3 regions of the Colwellia sp. SU-HH01172 genome follow, and region 1 is predicted to be linked to each of the others. Evidence: riboswitches for the same ligand, from Rfam matches in the RefSeq annotation. Region 1 holds a riboswitch; each other region holds the start of a gene.

Region 1 (6,577 bases):
TTCCGGCGTCTGACGTTGTGCCTTGCACCATCAATGTTTTCACGATTTATCCTTGGTAGCGACAGGCGCTTTTAGTGATAAAGGCAAACCTGCCATCACAAATTCAACATTATCAGCAACTTTGGCAATGGCCTGATGTAACCAACCGGCTTGATCAACAAACTGGCGTGAAAGTTCACCCATCGGCACTATGCCGTGACCGACTTCGTTACTAACTAAGATAATTTCAACTCGCTGTTTTTTATTACTAGAGCGCAGTTTTATGCTTTCTAATTGTGCTAAAAATTGCTGTTTTTCTTGTTGCCAATAATCAAGATTACATTCTGAGGTATGACCCGCTTCAACATTGGGCTTACATAAACTATTACTGAGCCACAGTGTTAAACAATCAACCAATATACAGATATCTTGCTGACTATTTTCAATAACTGATGCTATGGTTTTGCCTAGCAATAATGGCGACTCTACTAGTTGCCAATGTTCAGGACGCTCAGCTTGATGTTGCGCAATGCGTTGCTGCATTTCACTATCAAAGGCTTGTGCGGTTGCGATATAAGTTACTGGTAGGTTTGATGACTTAGCATAACTTTCAGCCAATGAACTTTTACCAGAACGAGCGCCGCCTAAAATAAGCTGTATCTTATTCATTAACTCGCCCCTGTTAGCGACAATAAAGCAATATAAACAACGACTTCTGAAAGCTGCTGCGCTGCGCCTAAACAATCTCCGGTGTAGCCGCCTAGTTGTTTAGTGAACCAGAGTTTTAAACACCAGCGAGTAATGAGCAAAATAGCCACTAATTGCCAAGCCACGCTAAATGATAAAGTAAAGGTAATAACCACAGCGCTTGTTGCCAGCAAAATTAAATAACTATTGCTTGATAACACTTGTGCTAAGGGCTTAACTTTTGATGTCGCATCTTCGCTGACATAAGGCATATCAGCAATTAAACTGGTTGCTACAACACGGCTTAAACAATGCCCAAGCAATAGAACCGATAATATATTCAGTGCTTCTACAGATAAAAGCTCGTTGTTATTAACGTTGCCAACAAGAGCGGCTAAAGCTTGATACTTAACCATTAAAATGAAAAATAATGCCGCTGCACCGTAAGTGCCTAAACGGCTATCTTTCATGATATTAAGCTTGTTTTCGACCGTCCAACCGCCGCCGAAGCCATCCCAAACATCAGCCCAACCGTCTTCATGAAAAGCGCCGGTGAGCAATACACTGCAAAACATTGAAATTAAAAGTGCGATCTCGACAGGTAATAACATTGCACTAAGATAAAAAGCTACGGCTGAACAACCACCAATTAACACGCCAACTAAAGCAAAGTATCGACTGGCATTATTGAGCATTTCATCGTCAACATCAGCCTTGATGTTAACCGGAATACGGGTGAAAAAACTCAATGCTAATAACATCAAGTTATACTCTCTATTTACCACGCTAGTTTTAGGTAACATCAATTACCTCAGCATCGGCAAAGCTCGCCATGTCATTATAAAATCCAACAGCAGCTTGAATAATCGGTAATGCTAGCGCCGCACCCGTGCCCTCACCTAAACGTAATCCTAAGTTTAATAACGGTTTAACCGCTAACCATTGCAATATTTTTTGATGACCTTGCTCACCCGAACAATGGGCAAATACCATATAGTCTTTAACACTGGCATTGAGTTCAATCGCTAACATGGCAGCCGCCGTACAAATAAAGCCATCAACAATAATCAACATTTTGCTTTCTGCTGCCGCTAACATAGCGGCAGTCATTTGTACTACTTCAAAGCCACCTAAACAGCGTAAAATAGCTTTCGCATCCGTTAAATTTCCAGCATGTAAAGCTAATGCTTGTTCTATGACTTGTTGTTTCTTTTTAACTACCTCATCTGAAACACCAGTACCACGACCAACAACTTCGCTCGCTGGCACTTTCATTAACGCTGCCATAATGGCGGATGCAATCGTGGTATTGCCAATGCCCATTTCGCCAAAAGCGACAACGTTGCAGCCCGTTTGGCTAATATTGACTATATGCTGTTTAGCAAATTCAAAACCTTGTTCGACTTGCGCTTCAGTCATCGCCACTTGTTGGTTTATTGGTTTTGTGATGCTGCCTAAGCGCTGATTAATCACAGGCAGCGAAGCGGCCGGTGCATGTAAAATGCCGCAATCAACAACACTGAGTTGCCAACCAAATTGGCGACAAAATACATTTATAGCGGCACCACCGTTAGCAAAATTAGCCACCATTTGGCTAGTAACATCACTTGGCGCGATAGAGACATCTTGACTTGCAACACCATGATCACCAGCGAAAACCGTTAAATGGGGCGTGTTAATAGATAACTTTTGTTGTTCGAACTGTAGTGGGGTTAACTGATAGTTTGCAATTTGAATTTGTGCAATTTGTTTTGCGAGCAGTTCAAGATCACCCAAAGCCCCCAAGGGTTTAGTTTTACCATCGATTTTTGCTTGAATTTTTTCTGAGTTTTCACTGCTAAGCGCTTTAATATCAAACATTGCATCACCTAAGTAAAACCGAACAAATTGCTTAACAACTGCGCGGTATATTTTGATTAACGTCGAATATTATAAGAGCATGCCTGAATTGACTAATGACCTAACATTAGTAAACAACCGACAATATAACCTATGCTCGAGTAACCCGCTCGACGGTCTAATTAATGTCAATGATTATTCTGGTATCCTGACTTACAGCATCTCAATATATCCCTTCCCAAGTTATTTTTGCGCAAAACTTAGTGGTTAATATATCGCTCTGTTTACAGTTGCGGGCACAGTTGTGGACTTTCACCACATTCCCAGTTTCATTCAATTTACCACGCATTCAAGGTAATAAAAAAATGAAAATTAATATGACATTATTAAATTTATGGCGCGATTATCGACAGCTAGGGGAAAATAGCAAGGTTTATTTTTATCTCAGTTATGTCAGAAAAACATAAAAATGTTTTAAATCAGTTTATTGCCTAAAACGTGGCTATTGCCTTCATACTAAAGGACTAGCATATCAAACTAGCTAAAGCATTAATTTAGGCCAAGCTTTGCCCGTGCTATCAATAAAAACTTGCAGACGAATTAACCCACCATATGGCACGTCAAGTTGGGTCATATGCGCAGTTCCCGGCAAAGGCAAACCTAAAACTTTAGCCAATATATAGCGAATAACGCCGCCATGGCTCAGCACTAAAATATTTTCTGACTTTGTTACTTGGCTTAGTTCGGTAATTTGCTGCAATATTTGTTGCCAGAAATCATCAACCCTAGTGGTAAAATCTATCATGGTTTCACCATTAGGTGGAGAGCACTGCCAAGGGTTTTGCCAAAATGCACCTAATGTCGGCGTTTCCTCATTTAATAGCTTGCGTTCTTGCCACAAGCTTTCATAATCTTGCCCGTCCCAATCACCGAAATTCATTTCTTTTAACTGTGCTAAAACTTGCAATGAAAGCTGATTTTTTCGACAGAACTGCTCAGCAAAAGCTTGGCAGCGAACCAGTGGCGAGCTATAACAATGAGAAATTATCGGTAATTTGCCAACAGCATCGTTAAGCTGTTGCTTACCGCATTCAGAAAGGGCTATATCAGTATGTCCACAAAGAATTCCGCTTTGCACAAGCTCTCCATGACGTAGCAAATAAATATTAAATTCTGACAAGCTAATTTTCCACTGCGGCTAAATACGTTTTTAACAGTGTAACAAATAAGCCGTTAACGAAAATTAAATTAATAAAATTCTTCGCTATTTATTGTCTGTAGAACACCTTACTGCTATGTTTTACTTATAGAATATTGGAAATTTTATAATGGACCTTGGCATGAAAGATACGGCAACAATCTTAGTCGTCGACGACGCCCCTGAAAACATTGATGTTTTAGTTGGAATATTAAAACCGAGTTATCAACTCAAGGTTGCTCGCGATGGTGAAATGGCCATCAAGATTGCAAACGTCAGACCGCGACCTGATTTAATTCTACTCGATATTATGATGCCAGGAATCGATGGTTACGAAACCTGTAAACGCCTAAAATTAGACATTGTCACTCGCGATATTCCGATTATTTTTATTACCGCAAAAATTTCCGTAGAAGATGAAGCTCGTGGCCTATCATTAGGGGCGGTTGATTATATTGCTAAGCCCGTTAATCCTGCGATTGTCATGCAACGAGTCAAAACTCATTTATCATTAAGCAACCAAAAGCGTGAACTATATCAACAAGTTAAATTGCAGACATTAGAACTCATTAGCACCCGTAACAATATTATTGAAAAGCTAGGCCGAGCCGCCGAGTTTAAAGATAATGAAACCGGCAATCATGTTAAACGTATGAGTAAGTATGCCTACGTACTTGCCAATGCCTTAGGCATGGGAGAGTCGACAGCTGACATGTTAAAGAATGCGGCACCTATGCATGATATTGGTAAAATTGGCGTGCCTGATCACATTCTTAAAAAGGCCGGTAAGCTTAACGATGAAGAATGGCAAATAATGAAAGAGCATGCCGCTTTCGGTGGTGAGATATTAGATGAGAAAGACCCGTCACCATTAATGGAAATGGCAAAAGCCGTGGCAATAACACACCACGAAAAATGGGATGGCAGTGGTTACCCTAACGGTCTAAAAGCAGATAAAATTCCATTGGTTGGTCGCATTGTAGCTATTGCCGATGTTTTCGATGCTCTAACGTCATCACGTCCATATAAACCGGCGTGGACTATCGAAAGTACAATTGAGCTGATTAAAAATGAATCAGGCAAACATTTTGACCCCGAACTAGTTACTTGTTTTCTAGAAAACTTAGATGAAATACTTGCGATTAAAGCGCAATTTTCTGAATAAAACATCATCGTTGAGTAAGCAAATAATATGCTAAATTTCATCCGTATTAAAAATAGCCTTTTCGGACTGCTTTGGACACTGCTTTTAACCTTCGGCGGTCAAAGTTTTGCTCAAGAACTCGACAAAATATCCATTCAACTCAACTGGTCTCATCAATTTCAATTTGCCGGTTACTATGCCGCAAAAGAACAGGGTTTTTATCAAGAGCTCGGGTTAGATGTTGAGCTTCGAGAGTATAACGGTAAAGGCTCTATCGAAGATTATGTTATTGACGGCAGAGCCCACTACGGCATCAATGACTCCAGTTTAATTGTTGCTAAAAGCAAGGGCAAAGCTATTGTTATTGTCGCGCAAATATTCCAACACTCTCCTTCCACCCTTGCAACGTTAAAATCTTCTAATATCTCTAGCCCTTTCGACTTAATCGGCAAGCGCATCATGGTTGACTCCACCAGCGAAAATTATGCGCCTATTTTAGCCATGTTAAAACAAGCACAAGCCAAAGACTCGGCGTTTAACTGGCAAGAAGAAAGCTATCAGTTTTCGGCCTTAGAAAATGGCGATACTGATGCCATATTAATTTACAGCACCGATGAACCTTTTAAGTTTGATCAAGAAAATATTGATATCTTTATTCTTGACCCTAGAGACTACGGCATTGATTTTTATGGCGATAATTTATTTACCAGTGAAGATGAAGTAAAGAATAATCCACAACGTGTGCAAGCGGTTCGCCAAGCTACTATTAAAGGTTGGCAATATGCCCTCAATCACAAAGCTGAGCTGATTGAACTCATTGAAAAGAAATACAACAGTCAAGCTAAGTCTCATGAACATTTAGTCTTTGAAGCAAATGAAATTAGTAAAATAATATTGCCGAAATTTATTCCTATCGGCTCTGTCGCTCGCACGCGCATGGAAAAAATAACCGAAATTTACCATCAACTTGGCATGATATCGTCGCCAATATTGCCGAAAAACATTCTGCTAGAGGATGCCTTAAATTCTTTCACAACTAAGCGAGTGAATAATGACAGTAGTACAACCTTAATTATTGCTATGGTTGTCATATCATTATTACTTATTTCGATAACACTGTTACTGCCAAAATTAATCACCCCAAAACGTCTTGCGGTTTTAATGGCATCAAAAAAATTCCCGCTTATTGTTCATTCCATTTCGATATTAAATGTCGCCATTATTTTTAGCGTTATCTATATAACTTTGCAAGATAACGAGCAAAGCACGCAAACCAATATGCGAAAAAATTTGGAATTTGTTGTTGAAGCAACTAAGACTCGACTTAATGACTGGATTGGTGATCAAGAACGTTTATTAGAACAAATTAGTACCGATAACAAAGTCGTTGCATTAACCGAGCAATTATTGCAACAACCGACTTTACGTGATGAGCTGATCACCTCATCACCATTAAAGAACATTCGTCAATATTTTCGTCAAAGTAGCATTGAAGGCCAAGGCTTTTTTATCATCAATCGTGACCACCTCAATATTGCCTCTAGCCGCAATGAAAACTTAGGCAAAACTAATTTAATTGCTCAGCAACAACCGAGTATTCTCGCTGATGTTTTTAATGGTGAAACGCGCTTTGTGCCATCAATCAAATCAGATATCAAACTTCTCTTTGGCGGCACCTCGAATTCGATCGACCAATACAGTATGTTTATTGCCACTCCGATCGTCGATAA
Region 2 (6,577 bases), on a different contig from region 1:
ACCATCAGCATTGAAAACTTTCACAATATGCATATCAACACCAGGTGCCATGCCTACAACACCTATATTGTTATCTGCAGCACCGATAGTACCGGCAACATGTGTCCCATGCGGTCCACCATGCTCATCCCAATTTCCAGTTCCAGAGTCGTTATCACCGGTAATATTATTCCAGATAAAATCTGGGTTTGAACGATCTAAACCAGAGTCAATCACACAAACTTTCATACCGGCATTGGCATTAAATGAAACTTGATCAGCTTGAGATTGATAGACAGAATAAGGTGTTAATTGCTCTAACATAGGGTTGCCTGAATCATCACTAAATGCTGACATGAGTTCACGCTTTTGATCCACTTCAATAAGTTGAACATGTGGGTTATTCATTAAACCTTTAACATCTTCCAAGCTCTTACCTTTAAAGGAAGCGGCAAAATAGCCATTACCATCTATTTTCATTTCAGCGTTTAACTTTTTGGCTAACGCTTTAACAATTCCTTTTTTACTTTCGTCAACCTTTATTATGTAGCGCTCATCACTCGCATTAGCAGTAAATGCCGATGTAATTGCAATTGCAATTATAGAACTTGTAAATTTAGAAATTTTCATAGATGCTCCAGGTGTCTCTACATTAAATTAAGTTTTATTATAATTATTTAATCATTTTGCTAACTTCAAGCCTGAATGGCTTGTTTGACCTTCGATACTAGCAGCACTGAAAATCCTCCCTAGTACAAATGCGACAACTTTTCGTAATTTTACGACCATAACAATAAAAACACCTCAATATCAAACACTTAAGCGAATTCGATATTTTTACCTCTGTCGTTTTTTTATGATTATTAGTCTTGGATTTGCTATTACCAATTTAAAAATGAAGCCATGATGGTTGCCGATGAATAATTCATCAACTAATAACAAAAATGCGTCCGATGTCTCCGCTATCGATTCATTCAGCGCAACAAATGCAAATGCAGAGGAATTCAAATGAGAAACAATCAGAAATTAGGTTTAAGCGTACTTGCGCTGTCTATTATGGCAGCTACCAGTAACGCTCAAACATTTGAAGCAGCTGAGTTACAAGCTGTGCCAGTAAATGCAAACAACACTATGACCGCCGTTAACTCTGATTTTAGTCAATGGCGAGAAAGTCAAAAATTTCAGAGTCATGACTTTACCGATCGTATTATTGTTAAATACAAAAATGGCTTTGAAGCACAAACCTTAAGCAATTTTTCTTCAGAAAAAGCGATGCCAGCCGGTTTAGCGAAAAAAGCGGGTCATAGCTTAAAACACTTGAAGAAACTTAAGAATGGCCGTCATGTTATTTCTTTAGGAAAGCAAAAACACGTTAATGACGTTCAAGCTATGGTAAACGAATTGAACAGTCATGCTGATGTTGAATTTGCAGAACCTGATTATAAGCGTTACTTAATGGCGCAAAATCAACCTTGGGGTATCTCAGATACTCAATCTGATTTAGTTTCAGATAATGATGCTGCCAACATGACGGTTTGTATTATTGATTCAGGTTATGAGCGTGCCAATCCAGATTTAAATGCTAACAACGCTACAGGTACTAACAACTCAGGTACGGGTAACTGGTACCAAAACGGTGGTTCACATGGAACTCATGTTGCAGGTACTATCGCGGCGGTAAATAACTCGGAAGGTGTTGTCGGTATTATGCCAAATACCAACGTTAACTTGCACATTGTTAAAGTATTTAACGAAGCAGGTTGGGGTTACACGGGTGAATTAGTTGATGCGGTAGACACTTGTGTCAATAACGGTGCTAAAGTGATTAATATGAGCCTAGGCGGTTCAGGTTCAAGTAACGCCGAACGTAACTCTTTACAAGCTGCCGCTGATGCAGGTGTTTTACTTATTGCTGCATCAGGTAACGATGGTGATTCATCATTATCTTACCCAGCATCTTACGATTCAGTAATGGCAGTAGGCGCACTTGATCAAGGTCGTCAACATGCAGAATTCTCTCAATACACATCTCAAGTTGAAATATCAGCACCAGGCGAAGCAATTCTATCGACTGTTGCTGGCGATGGTCGTTTAGGTTACATCACTTTAGGTTCAACAACTTATGGTAATGATGAAGTTGTACCACAAACTCATTACATTCAAAGTGGTGGCAGCTTTACCGTAAGTAACGTAAATAGTTCAGCAAATGGCGTATTAGCCGCTTGTACTCTTTCAGGTAGCAGCTACAGCTGTTCAAACGTATCAGGTAACATTTGTTTAGCTGAACGTAACGATAACCAAATAGGTAGTAATTATCCTGAAATAAACCCAGCGAAAGCTTGTGCTGACGCAGGAGCTTCGGGTGTTATCGTTTATAGTAATAGCGCTCGTCCAGGCCTACAAAATCCATTTCTAGTTGATGCTAACTCTGACGTAACAGTGCCAACAGTTTCTGTAAACCGTGAGTTAGGTTTGCAATTGATGGGACAACTAGGTACGAATGCTAACTTAAATGTTGTCGGCGACCAAGATTACGCTTATTACAATGGTACTTCGATGGCGACTCCTCACGTTACTGGCGTTGCGGCGTTAGTTTGGAGCAACAACCCTGACTGTACAGCAACACAAGTACGTGATGCATTAAAAGCAACAGCGATTGATTTAGATGTTGCGGGTCGTGATGACAAAACAGGTTACGGTTTAGTACAAGCAAAAGCAGCGTCAGACGCGTTAGCAGCAAGTTGTACGACAACAACACCTCCTACTGGTGGCGACGTACTAGAAAATGGCGTAGCTAAAACAAATTTAGCCGGCGCTAAATCAGAAGAATTAAGCTTTACTATGGAAGTACCTGCAGGTGCTACTGGCTTAAGTTTTGATATGTCTGGCGGCACAGGTGATGCAGATCTTTACGTGAAATTTGGTTCAGCACCAACAACGTCTAGTTATGACTGTCGTCCATATGCTGGTGGTAACTCAGAGTCATGTCCAATTGCAACGGCACAAGCTGGCACTTACCATGTGAAAGTTATTGGTTACTCTGCCTTTACGGGTGTTAGCCTAACAGGTAGTTTCACTGAAGGTTCTACTGGCGGTGGCGGTGCTACAGGTGGCAGTGCTTCAGTAACTGATATCAGTGTTGCACGTCGTGCTTGGACATACTACACCATTGATGTACCAGCAGGCATGGCGACTCTTGATTTCAATATGAGTGGTGGTACAGGTGATGCAGACATGTACATTCGTCGTGGTGCACAACCAACATCATCTACTTATGACTGTCGTCCATATGAAAGTGGTAATACCGAATCATGTTCATTCACTAACCCAACAGCTGATACATGGCACATAGGTATCTATGGATACTCAGCAGCAAGCGGTGTTAGTTTAGACGTAACATATAACCCGTAGGTTAAACTAAAACCCAACTAGTGTTTATTTAGGGAAGGTACTTCATTGTGCTTTCCCTTTTTTTATTTATAACCCCTTCCCCCCTTTTCACATCTTCCAGAGACAATAATTGATTTTAATTAAGTTGATTTAATATAGCGTTTTTCAATTTCAATACTCAATGCTATAGTGCCGACGAAATTATTTTTAGGTGCTTGCCGCTTTACTTTTTATTTTGTAGAGACCAAGAGAATAGGGAAATTGGTGTAACTCCAATACGTGCCCAACGCTGTAATGACATATGAGTTCGAATATAACCACTGGTAGTCTTGCTGGGAAGGTTTCGAATATTGTTTATATCACAATAGCTGAATATAAACCTTGTCTTAGTCAGAAGACCTGCCTAGAAATACAAATAAAGCGAAAGGCCGATCGCTTCTAAATCCATTAAGGGGAATACTTTGGATTTCAAAAACACGAGTACAGCTCAAGAGCAACCATTTCAGTCTCAACATCAGCACGGTTTAAGTGAACAAGAACAGCACGGTTTATATAAAGCCATTTTCAATCGCCGTGATGTTCGCGGACAATTTCTACCTAAAGCGATCCCTAAGCAAGTGTTAAGCCGTCTACTTTATGCTGCACATCACGCACCATCAGTAGGATTTATGCAACCTTGGAATTTTATCGTTATTCAATCACCGGACGTTAAAAAGAAAATCCATCAAGACTTCACCCTTGCCCATCAAGAGGCACAAACAATGTTTGCCGCTGACAAGCAAGATAAATACAAAAACTTAAAGCTTGAAGGAATTATTGAATCTCCAATAAACATTTGTATAACTTGCGATCGTAAACGCACAGGTAAAGCCGTTATTGGCCGAACACATATGAAAGAAATGGACCTATATAGCTCAGTATGTGCGGTACAAAATTTTTGGTTGGCTGCACGCACAGAAGGTATCGGTGTTGGTTGGGTGTCAATTTTGCATCATGATGCGTTAAAGAACATCCTTTCATTACCTGAGCACGTCGTTCCTATTGCTTATTTGTGCTTAGGGTATGTTAGTCATTTTCACGAAAGGCCGGAGCTTGAAACGGCAAATTGGTTACCACGTAGAGCTATCGACGAACTCGTCAGTTTTAATTCATGGGGACAAGAGGCTAGTAACAGTGAAGAAAACGAGCTGATTAACCAATTACAGGCAGATCAATCATTTCCACAATCCTTTATTAATAAGAATTAAAGCCTACTTCTGCTTAGCTATAGCATCAACTAAAAGCGTTTTATAGACAAACGCTTTTATTTCTACCACTGTTTTTTGCCTGATACAGTGCAGTATCGGCTTGTTCAAATAATGCCATCCAATTAAGTTCATCTTGTCGTTGAGCAACACCAATTGAAACCGATATTTTTGGTAAATACGCTTTAGAGTCTCGTTGCATTAATTTCAATTCAGCTATGGCTAAACGTATTTTTTCGGCAATTTCATGAGCTTGCGTCATAGTTTTATTCACCATAACCACCACAAACTCCTCGCCACCAAATCTAACCGCAATATCTTGATCAGAAATACTTGTTTTTATTACTTTTGCAATTCGCTGAATAACTTTATCACCAATGAAATGGCCAAATTGATCATTAATATTTTTGAAGTGATCAATATCTATCGCTAAAGATGAATGCACCTGTTCAATATCTAATTCTTGTAATTTAACATCGCAACCACGGCGATTAAACAACCCTGTTAAAGAATCCACAATGGCCTCATGCCTTGCGGCTTCCAACTTAGCTTTTAAAAAGCTCACTTCACCGCAAGCATGCGTTAACTCTAATGATAAGTCACTATGCTGTTGCTGAGACGCGGTAATGCTACTCATTAAAAAGGTAACAATATTTTGCATCGATTTATGATATTCGTGCTTGGAAAGTGCTCTTTCAGCCTTTTTAAGGTTTGATGCAACAACTTTATCACTATCGACTTGAGAATTAATTTTCGCTAATGTTGATGTTAACGATTTTTCTATCGGGTCCAGTATTTGTTTATCTATAGCATGAGAATTTGAAATATACTTTTCGAATAAACCTTCCATAAAAGTTAGATCGACTTCTTGATATGTTTGCACATGCCGATCTAATTCGGCGCTTAACTTTTCATTACGCTTACTAACGTGTAAGTAGACAACCGAATAATTTACTGGGCTAGGTGGTATTTGATAATGAGTTAAAAATTCATTGGTTGATTCACTGATCTTTAATGCCTCATCAAAATTATCTTTAATAAGCACATAACCTCCTCAAGAATCGCTTTATTTTTATTATTGGCCACAAATATTTAGATAATAACAAAAGGAAATGTAAACATTTTGTTACCTAATCAATTTAGAATATCTAAACTACAGCTATTCAACAAGTATTATGGATTAATTTTTCAATTAAAATTAGGCTTTAGTTCAATAATGTTCGAAATATCACCCCCTTCGACCGCATATTAAGCTACTACGAAGATTTTCGCACAGTCTACAATAGCGCTTTGTTATAGAACAAATAAATTGGGAGATTTTTTGACTAAGCTCAAGTGATAAAGCAAAATTCCAAATGATTTAAACTTTACCCTTTGAGAATAAAAAATGAAAAAATTCGCTTCGCTATGCTTTGCGTTGGCCTCAACGGCCACACTTGCTGATGAGGGCATGTGGCAACCACATCAATTGCCAAGCATTGCTAACCAACTAGTCGATGCTGGCTTGAAACTTGACCCAAATAGCCTAACAAATTTAACAAGCTTCCCTATGGGAGCAATTGTGAGTTTAGGTGGCTGTACGGCCTCATTTGTCTCAGACAAGGGCCTAGTAGCAACAAACCACCACTGTGTATATGGTTCGATTCAATACAACTCAACAGAAGAAAACAACTTACTTAAAAATGGCTTTTTAGCAAAATCTTTCAAAGAAGAATTACCTGCAACACCAGGCAGCCGTATTTATGTAACAGAAGAAATAACCCCAGTAACTGATGTTATCAACGCTGGCTTAAATGAAAGCATGTCTGGCGCTGATCGCTTTAAAAGCATCGATAAAAGCTCAAAGTCATTGGTTGCGGAATGTGAAAACGACAGCAAATACCGCTGTAGTGTAGTTAATTTCCATGGTGGACTAGAGTATTATTTATTCAAACAGCTGACAATTCGCGATGTCCGTTTAGTTC
Region 3 (6,577 bases), on a different contig from region 1:
GATTGATATGTCTTGAAGGCGATCAGGATCATTTATTGGCAGATTTATCGGTTAACAAAATTGATTGTATTTTAACCGATCAGCCACTTCAGTTAGGTAGTCATGTTAAAGCATATAATCATCTACTCATTGAAAGTGGTTATAGCTTTTTTGCAGCTGAAACCTTATTGGAAAGTAGCAATGAAGTGTTCCCTAAAAATTTATCCGATTTTCCTTGGCTTATGCAGAGCAAAAAATCAGCGGTGAGAACTCGTTTATCGTCATGGTTAGAAAAGCAAAATATTGTGCCAAATATTGTCGCAGAATTTGATGATAGTGCGTTAATGAAATCTTTTGGACAGACAGGTTTCGGTGTTTTTAGTAGCCCGACTCTTATCGAAGACTACGTTGCAGATAAATATGATGTTAAAATCATAGGTCGCACTGAAGAGTTTAAAGAGCCGTATTATATTATTTCTCCGGAGCGGAGATTAAAGCATCCGGCGATTGTTGAAATTGTTAATGCGGTGAAAGTGTAATGGCGGTGTCAATTTCCTCATCCAACTACAGATGCTTCGATTGAAATAAATAACCTAAAAATCTTCGATTGTTGCGGCTAACAAAAACTCAAAAGTAGCCTGCTTAAATACAGGGTTAGCTCGCTGCTATTTTTTACTGCTATTTTTGCTGGTAATAGCTTCGACTTTGTTCAGCTTTTTGGCATAAATCAGTAAGGGCGCCCAAGCTGCGAGTTGTCATTCGGTGTACGACATCAGCATCAAGTTTGATAATTTGTTGATGTTTAACCGCCGATATTACTGGCCATTTTTGCCAAGGATAACCTTCTTTATCCGCTTGATTTTCAGATAAGGGTTGAATAATGATATCAAGGTCGAGTTGTAAAATTTGTTCAATATTCACTTGCGGGTAACGCGCTTGTGCTTGAAAAAACGGATTTTTAATACCGCAAACATCGAGAAATTGTTGTGGCCAACTGTCCTTGGCAATGGTGGTTAATGGTCTTGACCATACTTCATAAAAGGCTGTAAGTGGCGGCTGATTTTGATATTGAGTTTTAATTGTTTCTAGCTCATTCAGAAACTTAGTGGCAACTGCTTGACCTTGGGCTTTATGGCCTGATAGCTCACCAAATAAGCGTAGCTCTTTTGCAACATCATCAAAACTATTGGGTTGTGAGTACACCACGTTAAAGCCTAACTGTTTGATACGCGCCAAATCATCGCTGGGGTTGCCACTCTTCCATGCAATAATGAGATCAGGTTGAAGCTCGATAACACGTTCAATTTGTATCCGTAACGAGCTACCAATACGAGGAATGGCGTTGGCAGCTTGTGGATAATCTGAGTGCTCTGTCGTCGCAATAATTTGCTCACCGGCACCAACATCAAAAAGCATTTCGACGATATGTGGCGCTAGTGCAATGATGCGCGGTTTAGCAGAGCCATTTTCTTGTATGCTATTGGCGTTAGTGGTAAACGCTAAGCCCAATAGCGCAATGAGCATGTAGTGACTAAGTTTCATTATTATTCCAGTTTGTTACGGGCGTTGAACCTGATTTTTTGTCGCGAGAGCAAGTTACCAGTCGATACCTTTTTGTGCTTTGATGCCATTGTCAAAGGCATGCTTAGTGGGTTGTACTTCGCTCACGGTATCAGCAAGCTCAATAATACTGCGGTGACATGCTCGACCTGTGATGATGACATGCTGCATGGCGGGGCGGTTAACAATCGCTTCAATCACTTCATCTAAGTCTAAGTATTTGTAAGACAGCATATAAGTTAGCTCATCAAGTAAAATTACATCGACACTATCATCTTTTAGTAAGCGCTTTGCTTCAGCCCAAACTTTAGTCGCTGCCGCAATATCTTTAGATTTATCTTGGGTATTCCAGGTAAAGCCAGTTGCCATAACATGAAACTCAACGCCGTTCTTTTCTAATAAGTTACGTTCGCCACATGCCCAGTCACCTTTAATGAATTGCAATGCTGCAGCAGTATAACCATGGCCAACCGCACGAGTTAAGGTACCAAAACCTGAGGTTGACTTGCCTTTGCCGTTGCCGGTAATAACAATTAATAAACCACGTTCTTCTTGAGCGGCGTCAATTCGAGCATCAACTTTTTCTTTGACGCGTTGCATACGTTCTTGATGTTTTTGATTTTTATCTGCATCTGTTGTCATAATTTTTATCCTGTTTTACGAGTGCGATACATGATCGCTAAAAAGAAAATACTGCCGATGGCGGAAGTAATAATACCAATAGGGATCTCAACATTACTCAAGGCGCTGCGAGCTAATACATCAACCCAAACTAAAAAGCAGCCACCGACCAATGCTGAGCCAAATATCAGTGGCATAGTTGTCACGCCAACGAGTTGCCTAACAATATGCGGGATCATTAAGCCGACAAAGCCAATACCACCGCAATAGGCAACAATGGTAGCGGTAATTGCTGCACATAAGGCAAGTAAAATAATACGTAATTTATCAACGTTAACACCAAGACTTGCGGCGCTTTCATCCCCAAGTAGTAGTGCATCTATTTGCCGATGAAGGGCGAAGATTGTTATTAACGTGATGATGACCATAGCGCTGATCAAGTAAAAGTGGAACATTTCCACCCGAGTTAAACTGCCCATTAACCAAAAAATAACGCGATTGGTGGCAAATGGATCTCCTAAATAAAGCAGAAAATGGCTAATAGAGCCGAGCATAAAAGATACGGCAACGCCAGTTAACAGTAAATGATTCATGTTGCGCAACAGGGTTGCAATACCAAAAACAAAAATAACGGAAAATAGTGCGCCAAGAAATGCCGCTAATGGTAGCGCCAACATTTGCTCTTCACTAAGCACTAAAGTGGCTATAGTGGCTCCCAACCCAGCACCAGAAATTATGCCAAATAAATAGGGGTCGGCAAGCGGATTACGAGTAACATTTTGTAGTATTGCCCCTGCACAAGCTAGCCCCATACCTGCGACTAAACCAACCAGTACCCGAGGAATTCTCACTTGCCAAATTACCATATCATGCATGGGTGATGCGCAACTGCTGAGCACACACTGTAAAATGTTTGTGCTGGTTATTTCTGCCGGCCCAAAGGTAATGGCGGCAACGATAGAACAAAAGGTAATGGCTATTAAGCAGCTAAAAACCCAGACGGTTTTACCTTTAAATGCTGTTAATAATCTCATTTAAGTTCACCTAACTTTTTGTTATTTGAACTGTTAGGCATAACATTGAATCTTGATGTTTGTTCGGCCCAATGTGCTGTGTTTTCGGGATAAAAGTAAATACGTGGAAAACCGCAATGTTTGGCATCTTCTCGATAACAAGGTAAACCAAAAACCTTACTTAATACACTTGGGTTCAGTGCCTGATCTATTTGGCTATCTAAGACTAATTTTCCTTGGTCTAATATCAATAATCTATTGCAGTATTGCGCCGCTAAGTTAATGTCATGTATGGTCATAATCACCGTAATGTTGAGAGCTTTAACCAGTTGCAATACTTGATGTTGATAAAAAATATCTAAATGATTAGTTGGTTCGTCAAGTATTAATATTTTAGCTTTTTGCACTAAAGCTTTTGCGATTAGTACTCGTTGTTGCTCACCACCAGACAAGGTATTAAAAAACTTATTTTTACTCTTGGTTAAACCTACTTTTTCTAAGGCTAGTAATATTTCTTTTTTATCTACGTCAGTATCACGGGCAAACAATGTTTTGTAGGGTAAGAGCCCCATTCTAACGACGTCGTAAACTTTTAAATCAAATATTGGCGGTGATTTTTGTACAACTAGAGAAAATATTTGTGCGAGCTCTTTTGGCTTATACTCATGTAGGCTCTTATTCTTAAGCTTTATATTGCCATGCCAGTTTTTATATTGATTGAGCAAGCACTTTAATAAAGAAGTTTTGCCGGCGCCGTTAGGGCCAATAATGCCAATAATATCGCCTTGATTGACGGTAAATGAAACATCATCGAGGATAGTTTGCTGCTCAACTTGCCAAGAAATATTACTTACCGTTAATAAATTAGCCATGGTTAGCCGTTAACTCTAGGGTTGTGATTTGTGTTGTTAACGATGCAAGTAGCACTGACGTTAATCATCAGAAATATACTATTTACTGTTTTCATTTGCTGTCAGGCATCCGTTTTAATAACTTAATAGTGTTGAGTTATAACGTGCTGAAAATAAAAGATAAGTGACATGTGCCATAGCGGCAATAGTAACTCTCGTGTATTCCCGCACGGTGTTAATGTTTTGGTTATTGACCATCATGATACTAGGTGTCCTGACTTTTAGTGAAAAATACAAACACTATGTACAGTTGCGGGTACAGTCACGGATTCTAACCGTGTTCCCTATCATTCAACGGAGAATTTCGCATTCGAGTGTTGAAAATATCATTTAATTGTCGGTCGATTTTACGTGTATGTGCAACGCTTTACAATGAAAACCAACCCGCTAGTTGCTTGCTAGTGCAACGAAACGAAATTAAAAAGGAGCCATTAGACTCCTTTTGTTATTGATGTAATTTTATTGCTATTAGGGCAATGCTTACCAAATTTTAACGCGTTTTTCTGGTGCGATATACATAGCGTCACCTTCTTTTACGTCAAATGCACTGTAGAATTCAGGCATATTTGATAATGAGCCTAATGCGCGGAACTCGCCTGGCGAATGTGGGTCAGTCGCTACGCGGTTACGTAGTGATTTCTCGACCATTTTTCCGCGCCATACTTGTGCATAGCCCATGAAGAAACGTTGGTCGCCAGTTAAGCCTTCAATAACTTCTGCTTCTTTACCATTTAGTGATGCTTTGTAAGCTTTATAAGCAATAGTGACACCTGATAAATCACCGATGTTTTCGCCTAATGTTAAAGAGCCATTTACGTTTAAGTCATCGAATACGGCATAGTTATCGTATTGCGCAACTAAGTTATCAGCACGCACTTTAAAGGCCGCTAAATCTTCTTCAGTCCACCAGTTACGCATGTTGCCGTCAGCATCGTATTTGCTACCTTGGTCGTCAAAGCCGTGGCCCATTTCATGGCCAATAACTGCGCCAATGCCGCCGTAGTTAACTGCGTCATCTGCTGCTAAGTTGAAAAATGGCGGTTGTAAAATAGCTGCTGGGAAGACAATCTCATTTTTAGTTGGGTTGTAATAAGCATTTACGGTTTGAGGTGTCATGCCCCATTCTTGTCTATCGATTGGGCCGCCAAGCTTAGCCACTTCTTTTTGATGAGCAACAATGCCAGAACGCATTTTGTTGCCGACTAAGTCATCACTTTTAATGACAAGTTTAGAGTAATCTTCCCATTTATTTGGATAACCGATTTTAGGATCAAAGCTAGCTAATTTTACATGTGCTGCTTTTTTCGTTGCGTCAGACATCCACTCTAATTCATCGATGCTTGCGCCATATGCGCCGCGCAAGTTTTCAACAAGTTGCGTCATACGGGTTTTAGCTTCAGGTTTAAAGTGACGGCCAACATAAACTTTACCGATAACTTCACCTAAGTTGCTATTAACTACTGCAACACCACGTTTCCACATTGGACGTTGTTCTTTGCGACCACTTAATTGCTTTGAGTAAAAGTCAAAGTTTTCTTTATCTAATGCACTTGTTAGTGAACCAGCAAAGTTACTAAGGGTGTGGAAGGTTAAGTAGGTTTTCCAATCAGCCAAAGAAGTTTCTGCAAATGTTTCACCAAAACCTTTAACGAATGAAGGTTGATTAACAATCAGATCTTTCTGAGCAGCTGCACCTTGAGCTTCAAGATAAGCAGTCCAGTTAAAAGCATCTGTTACTGTGTTTAAATCGGCAACGTCAAATTTGTTGTAACGTTTTGTGCTGTCACGAGATTCAACTTTTGTCCAATGAAAACCAGCTAATTTTGTTTCAAGCGCCATAATAGTTTCTGCGGCAGCTTTGCCATCTTGTAGGCCAGCTAAGTTATACATGTTTTCAATATGTGCAACATAACCTTCGCGTAATTTTGTAAAGCGATCGGCTTCGTTAAAATAGTAATCTCTATCAGGTAAGCCTAAACCACTTTGCCAAACGTGCGTGGCGTAGCGAGTGGAGTCTTTTGCGTCAACACTGATGTAAAATGCTAATGGGCTACCGACACCAATTTTTTGATTTTCACCAAAAAATGCTGCTAATTCATTCTTGTCTTTCAAACCGTTAATGTTATCAAGTATAGCTTGCACTGGCGCAATGCCTGCCGTATCACGTGCTTCTGTATTCATGTAAGAGCGGAATAAGTCTGCAACTTTTTGCTCGTCACTACCCATTTTCAGATTTTCAGTCGCGGCAAGTTCTTCAATAATGGCTTTGACATTGTCGTCCGCTTCATCACGTAAGTCGTAAAAAGAGCCAATCGAGGTTTTGTCACTTGGAATTTCATTTGTATTTAACCAAGCGCCATTAACATAGCGGTAAAAGTTATCTTGAGGACGAACGGTTAAGTCCATGTTGGCTTTGTCAATACCTGAGGCTAAGGCTGTTTTCTGCATCGCAGGAGTTTCAGCAACTGTTGTTGTACTGGTGTCGTTATTACA

The links. A riboswitch is a leader RNA that binds a small molecule or an ion and turns the genes downstream of it on or off. The one in region 1 is predicted to bind cobalamin.
Region 2: linked by a shared signal. The riboswitch ahead of bluB (5,6-dimethylbenzimidazole synthase) and the one ahead of cobT (nicotinate-nucleotide--dimethylbenzimidazole phosphoribosyltransferase) in region 1 are both predicted to bind cobalamin.
Region 3: linked by a shared signal. The riboswitch ahead of AC27JP_RS00300 (ABC transporter ATP-binding protein) and the one ahead of cobT (nicotinate-nucleotide--dimethylbenzimidazole phosphoribosyltransferase) in region 1 are both predicted to bind cobalamin.

What each region holds. Positions count from the first base shown of each region.
Region 1 covers NZ_BAAJMB010000007.1:183,145-189,721, reverse strand. Annotated here, with positions in the region: gene AC27JP_RS17165 (cobyric acid synthase) at 1-43, opposite strand, end outside; gene cobU (bifunctional adenosylcobinamide kinase/adenosylcobinamide-phosphate guanylyltransferase) at 40-648, opposite strand; gene AC27JP_RS17155 (adenosylcobinamide-GDP ribazoletransferase) at 648-1,469, opposite strand; gene cobT (nicotinate-nucleotide--dimethylbenzimidazole phosphoribosyltransferase) at 1,459-2,526, opposite strand; cobalamin riboswitch at 2,687-2,882, opposite strand; gene AC27JP_RS17145 (histidine phosphatase family protein) at 3,047-3,685, opposite strand; gene AC27JP_RS17140 (HD domain-containing phosphohydrolase) at 3,846-4,868, shown strand; gene AC27JP_RS17135 (ABC transporter substrate-binding protein) at 4,896-6,577, shown strand, end outside.
Region 2 covers NZ_BAAJMB010000004.1:2,532-9,108, reverse strand. Annotated here, with positions in the region: gene AC27JP_RS11635 (S8 family serine peptidase) at 1-609, opposite strand, end outside; gene AC27JP_RS11630 (S8 family serine peptidase) at 988-3,390, shown strand; cobalamin riboswitch at 3,562-3,790, shown strand; gene bluB (5,6-dimethylbenzimidazole synthase) at 3,831-4,616, shown strand; gene AC27JP_RS11620 (GGDEF domain-containing protein) at 4,657-5,658, opposite strand; gene AC27JP_RS11615 (S46 family peptidase) at 6,001-6,577, shown strand, end outside.
Region 3 covers NZ_BAAJMB010000001.1:64,296-70,872, reverse strand. Annotated here, with positions in the region: gene nhaR (transcriptional activator NhaR) at 1-518, shown strand, start outside; gene AC27JP_RS00315 (cobalamin-binding protein) at 658-1,521, opposite strand; gene cobO (cob(I)yrinic acid a,c-diamide adenosyltransferase) at 1,576-2,181, opposite strand; gene AC27JP_RS00305 (FecCD family ABC transporter permease) at 2,187-3,194, opposite strand; gene AC27JP_RS00300 (ABC transporter ATP-binding protein) at 3,191-4,045, opposite strand; cobalamin riboswitch at 4,277-4,422, opposite strand; gene AC27JP_RS00295 (M13 family metallopeptidase) at 4,565-6,577, opposite strand, start outside.